Regions from separate parts of the Paenibacillus sp. PDC88 genome, predicted to be linked through region 1. Evidence: a T-box and tRNA genes for the amino acid it is inferred to sense, from the RefSeq annotation. Region 1 holds a T-box; the other holds one or more tRNA genes.

Region 1 (5,377 bases):
CAATGGGTAAGCCGCTCCCGGGGATTGAAGCCGCAATTATTAATGATCAAGGGGAGGAGCTTCCTCCGTATTCCATGGGTAATTTGGCAATCAAGACACCGTGGCCTTCCATGATGAGGCAGGTGTGGAACAATCAGCCTAAATATGACGAATACTTTCGTATTCCTGGCTGGTATGTATCCGGGGATTCCGCTTATATGGATGAGGACGGGTATTTTTGGTTCCAAGGAAGAATTGATGATGTCATCAACTCTTCAGGCGAACGAATCGGTCCTTTTGAAGTAGAGAGCAAGCTCGTAGAGCATCCAGCAGTTGCAGAAGCCGGTGTAATTGGTAAACCGGATCTCGTTCGAGGTGAGATTATTAAGGCCTTTGTCTCCCTGCGGGAAGGCTATGAACCTACACAGGAATTGAAGGACGATATTTACCGTTTTGTAAAAGAAGGCCTATCTGCCCATGCAGCCCCTCGTGAAATTGAATTTAAGGATAAATTGCCGAAGACTCGATCAGGGAAGATTATGCGAAGGGTGCTTAAAGCGTGGGAGCTTGATTTACCTGCTGGCGATTTGTCCACGATTGAAGATTAGAATGATCGTCCGTGTTGATATTATGACTTAATCAAAAAACTTGAATATATACAAAAAAGCTAACGTAAGTTTAAAACTTACGTTAGCTTTTTTTACTTCTATAGCCTATCTTAAGGACTTACTGGTGCTGACGGACTGGATTCTCCAGCCGCGTTAACCGCGGTTACTCTGAATGCACCCTTGGCTTCCGCATTATTGTAAGTGAATGCCGTGAAACCAGCAGTTCCAACATGCTGAAAAGGCTCCTGACCTGTTTCGCTGTAGTAAACATTGAAGCCCGTTACGCCTTCCTGTTCGGCCCAGGTGATGACAATACCTTGCTCTGTAATCTGGGCAGAAACACCGCTAGGTGCTGCAGGCGCACCTGACGCATCGCTGTTACTGTTCGCTCCAGCGTCACCGTCCGGGTTCGCATCTGGATCGACGACCGTACCTGGAACCTCAATGGGATTGTCTGGTGTCTCTTCCACTGGAGGAGGAGCCTGAGCGCCGCTGCTGACAATTGCACTAGGTGCTGATTCTCTGCCAGCGACGTCAACTGCAACAATGTAGAACTGTACGCCGCTGCCCGCATAGCTGCTAAATGAAGTCGGATTCCCTGCAAGCACGACCTTACCCTGATTCTGGAACGGACCACCGTTCATGCTCCGATATAGTCTGTACCCGACGACATCGCCGGCTGCGCTTGGATTAAAGGTGATGACTGCATTTCCATTGTTCACCGTCATTCTGACATTGCCAGGGGCATCCGGATTCGCTCCGTCATCCTTACGAGGGTCAACCTCCTTAGGCATGTCTTCATCGGCATCGTCCGGCAAATAGTAGGATAATGGCTCATGCTCGGCCATCACTTTAAATGCTTCCTGCAGTTGCTTAATCAGCTCAGAGATTGGACGTTCACGCTTCACGACGGTTTGCTCCTTCAGCATATCTGAAGGCGTTTCGTCTCTAGGGATATAATTTACACCGTTGTAAGTGATGTACTTCGATTTAGCAACCGCATCGTCGCTTTCGGTTGGTACATATTTCGTATTGAAAATGTCCGTTACGAATTTGTCGGTAAGCGAAGTCGGCAGCTTGCCGCTGTATGCGGATACCGTCTTCGTTGTAATATTCTCAGGCTTCGTAAAGGTCTTGGTAGGGAACAGGTCTGGCTCAGCCTCGGTAACCTCGTTCAATATTTTAGCCCAGAGTCTGCGGGCCCGCTCTCTTTCAGCACCTTTAGCGAGTGTGGATAGAGTCTCTTTGTTGTTATAACCTACCCATACGCCGAGAGTCACATCCGGTGTGTACCCTTGGAACCATACATCTGCATAGTTCTGCGTCGTGCCTGTCTTGCCGGCAATTTCAATTTCACCGTACTTGTTGAAATTGTCTCTAACGAGCTTACCTGTACCGTCCGATATAACCGTACTTAACATGTCTGTCATTAAATAAGCTGTTTCCTTAGAGAAGACTTCCTTCGGTGCAGCTTCATGAGAATATACGATGTTCCCTTGTGAATCAACAATTTTCTCAATCATGTAAGCATCATTAAAGACACCATTGTTGGCAATCGCACCATATGCATTCGTCAATTCTTCTACGGATACACCGTAAGTAAGACCTCCGAGTACACCGGTAGTTGCATTCGTATAGTCCACATCCGTCAAGGTAGTAATCCCAAGACTTTTCGCAAAATCCCAGGCCTTCTCAAGTCCCAGCTTTTCATTAAAGATTTTGAGGGCTGGAATGTTGAGAGATTGATTTAACGCATATCTTGCCGTTACTAGACCGTTATAATTTCCGTTTGAGTTTTTCGGAATATGATAGCCTTTTTGACCATCCTTCAAAATGATCGGCGAATCATCAAGAACGGAGGCTGGCTGTATAATTCCTTCTTCAAGCGCTGGCAGAAAAGCAGCGATCGGCTTCATAGCCGAACCAGGCTGTCTTACCATTTGTGTAGCAAAGTTCAAATTCTCAACATTAAAATCACGACCCTCGATCATGCCGAGAATTTTCCCGGTCTTGTGATCAATCATCATGGCAGCCGTCTGCTCTAAGCCTTTGCTCTCGTTATACGCTGAGAAGTTGCTGTCGTCCTCGGCGATGGTGCGCATCGTCTTGTAGACATTCTTATTAATGGTCGTATAAACGCGATATCCACCGGTACGAAGCTTCTGCAGTGCTTCCTCAGTCAGCTCGCTGTCTGATTTATCCGGCACTTCTCCTTCAGGATAGAGCACATCAATCAGCACTTTGGCAGCCTGTCTTTCGGTTTCTAGCATAAGGTAAGGGTACGTATTGTATGCTTTGGCTACTCTTGGTGCAAGCGATGACTTAAGATCAAATGCTAATGCTTCATCATGTTCACTCTGCGTTATCTTGCCCAAAGCGAGCATACGTCCGAGCACACGCTCCTGACGCTCAATGGCATTGTTGAAATTGTCCTCATTGAACTCACCTTTTCCGTTGAAAGCGGAGTAGGCGGAAGGGAGCTGAGGAAGGCCCGCCAAATAGGCAGCCTGTGCAATGTTCAGATCATCAAGATCATTTACATTAAAAATACCTTTGGCTGCAGCTTTGATCCCGTATACGTTATATCCGCTGGAGCCGTTCCCGAAAGGAACCTTATTTAAATAAGCTGTAATGATTTCATCCTTGGTCAAAAACCGTTCTAAACGCAAGGATAATAAAATTTCCTTCACTTTCCGATCTTCTGTCTTGTCCAGACTCAGGAAGACCCGTCTTGCCAGCTGCTGAGTCAGCGTGCTTCCGCCTGTTTGTACAGGCTCGTTCAGCACTCTCTCCTTGACAGCTCTTAGAGTACCTGTTATGTCTACGCCTTTATGTTCATAAAAAGTATCATCCTCGATAGAAGTCACTGCATCAAGTACGATTTGAGGAATGTCCTCCAGTTCCACAATACGCCGGTCTTCTTCTGTCCTGAGTTGACCGATTGCTGAACCGTCTGCAAAATAAGCAAAACCCGTTAGTGCATTCTCACTGACTGCTTGTTCAATTGCAGCTCTGGAGCGGACAGGCTCGTCTTTAACAATGGATGCTATGTAACCTGTAAGTGCACCGCCGACAAACAGGATACCTACGAAGCCAAGAACGACCATCCATTTAACAAAACTACCTAACCTGCTTAAGAATTTTCTTTTGCGGGAAGGCTGCTCATCAGGTTTTTTATCCTTATCATCAACCATCAAATGTCTTCCTCCTTTTAACAGGCATTATTATAGCATAAAATCACTCTTTTGAACCCCCGTAAATGGTGGCAAGGGTCGGAAATTGACAGCCCTTCTCGGAATATGTTATATATAAAGTCAAAACTTGATACGGAAAAAAGCTGTGAAGGACTCCAGTAGGAGGCGGATAACACATAGTCAGAGAGCCGGTGGGTGGTGTGAACCGGAATGTGCCGCTTGTCGAATTACCGTCCGGAGCTGTCCAGATGAACAGGAATAGCAGGTTGAAATTACCATGAGCTATTGCAGGATTAGTCTGGTACCGGGTTGAAATCCCGTTATGTCAATGAAGTGAAAGTGCCTATCTTTTTATTTGTAGAGCAGGCACTTTAATTAGGGTGGTAACGCGAGAGCTCCTTCTCGTCCCTTGGGATGAGAAGGAGCTTTTTGTGTCCAAATAGGATCGAACATATTATAGGGGGTACGTTTAGGATGAAATGGGAAGAACTCAGCAAGACTCAGCAAGAGGAAGTGAGCCGTCAGCTGGATGTGATATCAAGAGGAGTATCCGAAATTGTTCCGGAAGAGGATTTGAAGCAGAAGATCATGAAATCGGTAGTCAGCGGAGTACCACTTCAGGTGAAGCTTGGAATGGACCCGTCTGCGCCTGACTTGCATATTGGCCATACCGTAGTTATGCACAAGCTGCGTCAATTTCAGGATCTGGGTCATGAAGTACAGCTGATCATCGGGGACTTTACGGGCCGAATTGGTGATCCGACGGGGAAATCCGAGACACGGAAGCAATTGAGTGAGGAAGACGTAATACGCAACGCAGAGACATACAAGAAGCAGCTGTTCAAAATTCTGGATCCAAACAAAACAAAAGTATACAACAACTCCGATTGGCTTGCGCCGATGAACTTCTCTGAAGTTGTTAATCTGGCTGCCAAGGTAACGGTTGCCCGGATGATGGAGCGCGATGATTTCACGAAACGTTTCCAGAGCGGCCAGCCAATCAGCATTCATGAATTTTTCTACCCGCTTATGCAAGGAACGGATTCTGTCGTTCTAAAGAGTGATATTGAGCTTGGCGGTACGGATCAGAAGTTCAATCTCCTGATGGGACGTACTTTGCAAAAAGAAAATGGAGACGAAGCGCAGGCGACCATCATGCTTCCGCTTCTAGAAGGTCTGGACGGGGTTCAGAAGATGAGTAAGAGCCTTGGCAACTACATTGGTATCGACGAGGAGCCGAACGAAATTTACGGCAAATCGATGTCTGTTCCCGATGAGCTTATGCTGAAATACTACACGCTGGCTACCGATCTGAGTACAGAGGAACTGAAGGCGTTGGAGCAAGGTGTTGAAGACGGCAGTGTTCATCCGCGCGACGCAAAGATGAAGCTTGCTTACACCTTTGTCCGCATGTACCACGGGGAAGAAGCAGCTGAGGCAGCTCAGCAGCACTTTGTGACTGTATTCCAGCAGCGTGCACTGCCGGACGATATTGCAGAAGTCGTGATTCCTGCCGAATCGCTCGAGAATGGAACTATACGTCTGATCAGCCTGCTTACGACGCTCGGATTCGCTGCTTCTAACGGTGAAGCGAAA
Region 2 (5,377 bases), on a different contig from region 1:
CCTTGAAGACGACGAGGTAGATAGGCTGGGGGTGGAAGTGCAGCAATGCATGGAGCTGACCAGTACTAATCGGTCGAGGGCTTATCCAAAAGATACCCAAGAAAGTGAAGCGAATGCTTCGAAGGTGAATCCGAATACTTTCTCGGGGCCCGGAACAAAACCGGGTAAACAAAGATTCTAACATCGCACATTGTTTCGTATCTAGTTTTGAAGGAACAATCATATGTTCTTTATTCCCTGATAGCTCAGTTGGTAGAGCACTCGACTGTTAATCGAGTTGTCACAGGTTCGAGTCCTGTTCGGGGAGCCATGGAGAGGTGTCCGAGTTGGCCGAAGGAGCACGATTGGAAATCGTGTAGGCGCCAAAAGCGTCTCGAGGGTTCGAATCCCTCTCTCTCCGCCACTATTTTTATAAGCAAGGCCCGTTGGTCAAGGGGTTAAGACACCTCCCTTTCACGGAGGTAACAGGGGTTCGAATCCCCTACGGGTCATTTTCTTTAATTACTTACATAATGGAGACTTAGCTCAGCTGGGAGAGCATCTGCCTTACAAGCAGAGGGTCGGGGGTTCGATCCCCTCAGTCTCCATTCTTAATATCGCGGGGTGGAGCAGCTCGGTAGCTCGTCGGGCTCATAACCCGAAGGTCGCAGGTTCAAATCCTGCCCCCGCAATTGAATTACATGGAACTGTGGTGTAGAGGCCTAACATGCCTGCCTGTCACGCAGGAGATCGCGGGTTCGAATCCCGTCAGTTCCGCCATTTGAATTATTATGATATAATATGGCTCGGTAGCTCAGTCGGTAGAGCAGAGGACTGAAAATCCTCGTGTCGGCGGTTCGATTCCGTCCCGAGCCACCATTTAACACCTTGTGCCGGTGTAGCTCAACTGGTAGAGCAACTGACTTGTAATCAGTAGGTTGGGGGTTCAAGTCCTCTCGCCGGCACCACAGTTTCATATGGAGGATTAGCGAAGTGGCCAAACGCATCAGACTGTAAATCTGCTCCCGTAAGGGTTCGGTGGTTCGAATCCATCATCCTCCACCAGTTTCATAGGGGCATAGTTTAAAGGTAGAACAGCGGTCTCCAAAACCGTTAGTGTGGGTTCAATTCCTGCTGCCCCTGCCAAATTACCTTTTAATTTATATGGCGGTCGTGGCGAAGGGGTTAACGCACCGGATTGTGGCTCCGGCATTCGTGGGTTCAAGTCCCATCGATCGCCCCATTTATATTTTATTGGGGATTAGCCAAGCGGTAAGGCAACGGACTTTGACTCCGTCACGCATAGGTTCGAATCCTATATCCCCAGCCATTTTTTACGCGGACGTGGCTCAGCGGTAGAGCATCGCCTTGCCAAGGCGAGGGTCGCGGGTTCGATTCCCGTCGTCCGCTCCATAATAAGGCGCCATAGCCAAGTGGTAAGGCACAGCTCTGCAAAAGCTTTATCCCCAGTTCGAATCTGGGTGGCGCCTCCATTTCTTAAGCGGGAGTGGCGGAATCGGCAGACGCACAGGACTTAAAATCCTGCGGTAGGTGACTATCGTACCAGTTCAAGTCTGGTCTTCCGCATGTTAGATAATATGTGCCCTTAGCTCAGCTGGATAGAGCGTTTGACTACGAATCAAAAGGTCAGGAGTTCGAATCTCTTAGGGCACGCTTTAATTAAATAAGCCGGTGTGGCGGAATTGGCAGACGCGCGCGACTCAAAATCGTGAGGGAAACCGTGGGGGTTCGAGTCCCTTCACCGGCATCGTAAAAGAGGATCATTACTACTGTAATGTTCCTCTTTTTTGTATTGGACAAACTGGATATCAAGGAAGATTGCCTGCTATATACGCGTAGATTGATAATGGCGTCGCAATCCTTCACCAAGCAGATTAAAGGTGACGATGGTGAACATCATGGCAAATGCTGGGTAAAAGACAAAACCAAATTGGCTTCGAAAAATTTCGTGACGGTGACTTGCAAGAAGAGCTGCCCAATTTAAGCCGGTTTGGACAAATTCGTTAGTATAATAGTCGACCTCTCTCCATTCATGTGAAAGAAAGATACTGATAATAGATAACTGTCCTATAAGAAGCATGACTTTGCCTAAATCAATGCAGAAATTAACGATCAACTCTGGTAACAGTGCAGGTATGTAATAATTCTTCACTAGAGTTCTAGAGCTTAGTCCTAACGCAATCCCAGCTTCCATATAACTTTCCCTGGACAATTGATTAGCCTGTTGTTGAATTGTATAGGCAACACGGCCCGCTTCCACGACAGCAAGAATGAGAATGGACCATAACAGGCGGAGATCAGTAAAGAGAAGAAAAGGAATAGCTAGTAGTAAGGCTGTTGCAAAAACAGGTGGCAAGAAAGAAAAACATTGATTCAATGCGTTAATTACATGGTGAAAGAATCCTTTCTTTTTGCATGATAATAGTCCAAGTGGGATTGCGATTATATAGCGAATTAAAGTAATTATGATAACAATGAATATGGTTTCTTTGGCTGCAATCACAATCTTACTTAAATTATCGACTCCTTTTTTGTCAGTTCCGATCCAATTCTTCTCGGATGCTTCGAACGCAGGAAGTTCAAGCTTATTAAATGCATCCATACGGTATCTCTCCTGGCTCAAATTCTTATCTATAAATGGAAGGTGAGGGCCAATAAACATCACAAATAGAAGCAAGCCTAACAATATACTACCGATTAACAAGGGAATATTCTTTCGCAATCTGCTCACCTCAAACTCTAACTATCTATGTAACTTAAATATTAAATCTCATATTTTCTTATGTATTATTGACGATCGAAATATCGGCGAGCCGCAGCAGCGATCCATTGAACCAATAAAAATAGCAGCATGAAGTAAAGCACAATATAGATAATGACGCCAGGTTCATAATTGTTTCCGGTTCCAACTTGAGTATCGTAATCAAGAGCTTGGGATAAGCGGTACGCTGCCCCAGGGTAACTTCTATAGATTTCGACCATTAGCAGATTTGAAAGAATGAATACGAGCATCCCTGGAAGATGGGTTAATATTGTAATAATACCATTAGTTAACATATGTTTACACAGTATGACCCACTCGCGAAGTCCCTTAGCCCTGGCTAATTTGATGTATAATTTATTTTCTTGTGAGGTTAAGGAAGCGGAGGTAAGTCGTGCAATCTGGACAATCGGATAGATGGATACTAGTAAGGAAGGGATGATAAAGCCCTGCCATCCATCGGTTGCAAAGAAACGAATAAAGGGAACATTTTTGATAATAAACCATTGGATAAGTAAAATAAGGAAAAAATCGGGGATGGCATTGATGATCCAGGTTGTCCAATTGCCGAGCAAGTTCAATCTGGTTTTGGAGAGACGGTAATCCATAACTCCTTTTAAGATCCCAAAGATCAAGCCAATTAACAATGCTGTCACAATCACCAGCAGGCTTCTGCCCATTGCTTTTAATGCCTCTGATTCTGAAGAATGGCCAGAATATCTCGATTCCCCCAAGCTTCCGTTCTCGATCGCTGTTTTGAAAAATTCACTAACATGGGCTGTATACTGACTTAGAGTAAGAGAGGGCTCCTCGGCTACGATCTTATAATCCTGAATACTTAGTTCAAGCTGACGAGGAATTAGAACAACAGAAACGATAAGACAGAAGGCAAGGATGCTTACAATCAAAGATTTTAGCATTTGATACTTAAGATTCATATCTACCTCCAATAGATTTCAAAGTATACATCTAGTAGTATCACAATTTACCTGTTTTTGTCTATATTAAGCATCTACTGTAAAGAATCTAGCACTAGTAGACGACTATCCGTCTCCTTAGCGCTAGATTGCTTTTCTGTCTTCACGATATTGTCCGGGTGTGACGCCCTCTAATTTTCGGAAAGAGCGAATGAAGTTTTGTGAATTGTTGTACCTTAGTTTGGTTGCGATGTCCTTGATGGACATATCGGACGTTGTCAGCCATTTTTTTGCCATACTAAAACGATAATTGGTCAAGTATTCGCTGAAAGAGCAGCCCGTTTCTTTACGAAAAACACTGCTGAGATAGTTGGCATTGTAGTGAAGTCGATGGGCGCATTCCTCTAACGTTAGATCTGTATCATAATAATTCTGTACAAGGTCAATGATCTTCTCAGAAATATGATGATATTGAGTATTTTGGCGATTACGGAATACACCAACGATAGGAAGAATGAGCTTGAACCAGAACCAATTACGGATCTCATCAACGGTGTCCAGCTTCAGAATATCTTCAAAGACAGAGCGCTTCTCATGATAGATATGATGTACGCTAATTCCAGACTCTTGCATCATCAGCAGAAGATTATTAAGCAGCCGAGTAATTGGTATTTGATATTCATGGGGAAGGAGCTCAAGGTCGAAGATACAGTTAAGCAGTTGATCAAAAGTGTCCCGAGCCTTTCGTTCATCTGCCAGCTTGATCGCCTCTATCAGCTCATTCTCCAGCTGTGCAGGATAAGACAGGTTCACGTAGTGCTTACCATCATTAAGATCCTGATATTGGATAACGATGCCTTTACCGAGCTTAATTCGGTGTCTGAGTGCTTCCAGCCCCTCCCGATATGCCATGGAAATACCATGAAAAGATTCCACAGGTAAGCTGATCCCGATGCTCACTGATAGATCAAGAACCTGATCAATATGGTTTTGAACATCCTCTGTTAAGGAGTAGAGATAAGCATTAAATACGGTATCATCCGTTTCTTCACCGCCAACCAGCAGAACGATCGTATGGTCTATTATGACTGGAGTGAGACGTTCTTTCTGTGAGACAAGCTCTTCCAGCATATTTTGCACGGCAAACAATAGCAGCTCAAGGTCTTTTTTCTCATATCGGGTTTGCTCTGTAAAATCAATCTGAATGGTCAGGACAGCCATCGTGCGCCATTCGTTCATTTGTTTGCCATAACCATACTGCTCGAGTTTGTGAAGGAGCTCATTTGATTTGAACTGGCCTGTGAATACTTTGGTTAGATAGAAGGTTCTAACCTGCTGGATGTGCTGATGCAGCTCCTTTTCAAGCCTTGACTTCGACTGGAATAAGTCCGACACTTCAGCCCCGATATGCTCAAATTCGTTACGATCTGGTCTAAGCCCTAGCTCATTCAGTAATCTACGGATAGGTGAATAAATGCGTCTTGATCCAAGAAAGGCCATTCCAACGGAAATAAGCAGCAGAGCCAGACACATCAGTAGAGTGTAGGTTCCAATTTGTGAAGATTTTTGAGTAAGACTCTGGATGGAGGTTGCCGATAAATAGGTCCAGTCATTAAGCTCGGAACGATAATAAGATACCGCATAATCTTGACCTGACAATTCGGTTGTAAACTGTCCTGACGGCTGCTCGAGCTTGCCT

Evidence for each region. A T-box is a leader RNA that pairs with one kind of tRNA and senses whether it is charged. The one in region 1 lies ahead of tyrS (tyrosine--tRNA ligase), so its partner is inferred to be a tRNA-Tyr.
Region 2: it has a tRNA-Tyr gene. The T-box ahead of tyrS (tyrosine--tRNA ligase) is inferred to sense a tRNA for this amino acid. The anticodon was not compared.

The regions. Positions count from the first base shown of each region.
Region 1 is NZ_FNNT01000004.1:436,240-441,616, forward strand. It holds gene acsA (acetate--CoA ligase) at 1-587, shown strand, start outside; gene BLW49_RS15410 (transglycosylase domain-containing protein) at 698-3,781, opposite strand; T-box leader at 3,918-4,194, shown strand; gene tyrS (tyrosine--tRNA ligase) at 4,256-5,377, shown strand, end outside.
Region 2 is NZ_FNNT01000008.1:9-5,385, forward strand. It holds partial or broken rRNA gene BLW49_RS21185 (23S ribosomal RNA) at 1-89, shown strand, start outside; tRNA gene BLW49_RS21190 (tRNA-Asn) at 235-310, shown strand; tRNA gene BLW49_RS21195 (tRNA-Ser) at 312-403, shown strand; tRNA gene BLW49_RS21200 (tRNA-Glu) at 420-491, shown strand; tRNA gene BLW49_RS21205 (tRNA-Val) at 515-587, shown strand; tRNA gene BLW49_RS21210 (tRNA-Met) at 598-671, shown strand; tRNA gene BLW49_RS21215 (tRNA-Asp) at 683-759, shown strand; tRNA gene BLW49_RS21220 (tRNA-Phe) at 783-858, shown strand; tRNA gene BLW49_RS21225 (tRNA-Thr) at 872-947, shown strand; tRNA gene BLW49_RS21230 (tRNA-Tyr) at 959-1,044, shown strand; tRNA gene BLW49_RS21235 (tRNA-Trp) at 1,052-1,125, shown strand; tRNA gene BLW49_RS21240 (tRNA-His) at 1,147-1,222, shown strand; tRNA gene BLW49_RS21245 (tRNA-Gln) at 1,235-1,309, shown strand; tRNA gene BLW49_RS21250 (tRNA-Gly) at 1,318-1,392, shown strand; tRNA gene BLW49_RS21255 (tRNA-Cys) at 1,399-1,472, shown strand; tRNA gene BLW49_RS21260 (tRNA-Leu) at 1,481-1,566, shown strand; tRNA gene BLW49_RS21265 (tRNA-Arg) at 1,580-1,653, shown strand; tRNA gene BLW49_RS21270 (tRNA-Leu) at 1,668-1,747, shown strand; gene BLW49_RS21275 (ABC transporter permease subunit) at 1,826-2,602, opposite strand; gene BLW49_RS21280 (ABC transporter permease subunit) at 2,788-3,699, opposite strand; gene BLW49_RS21285 (helix-turn-helix domain-containing protein) at 3,823-5,377, opposite strand, start outside.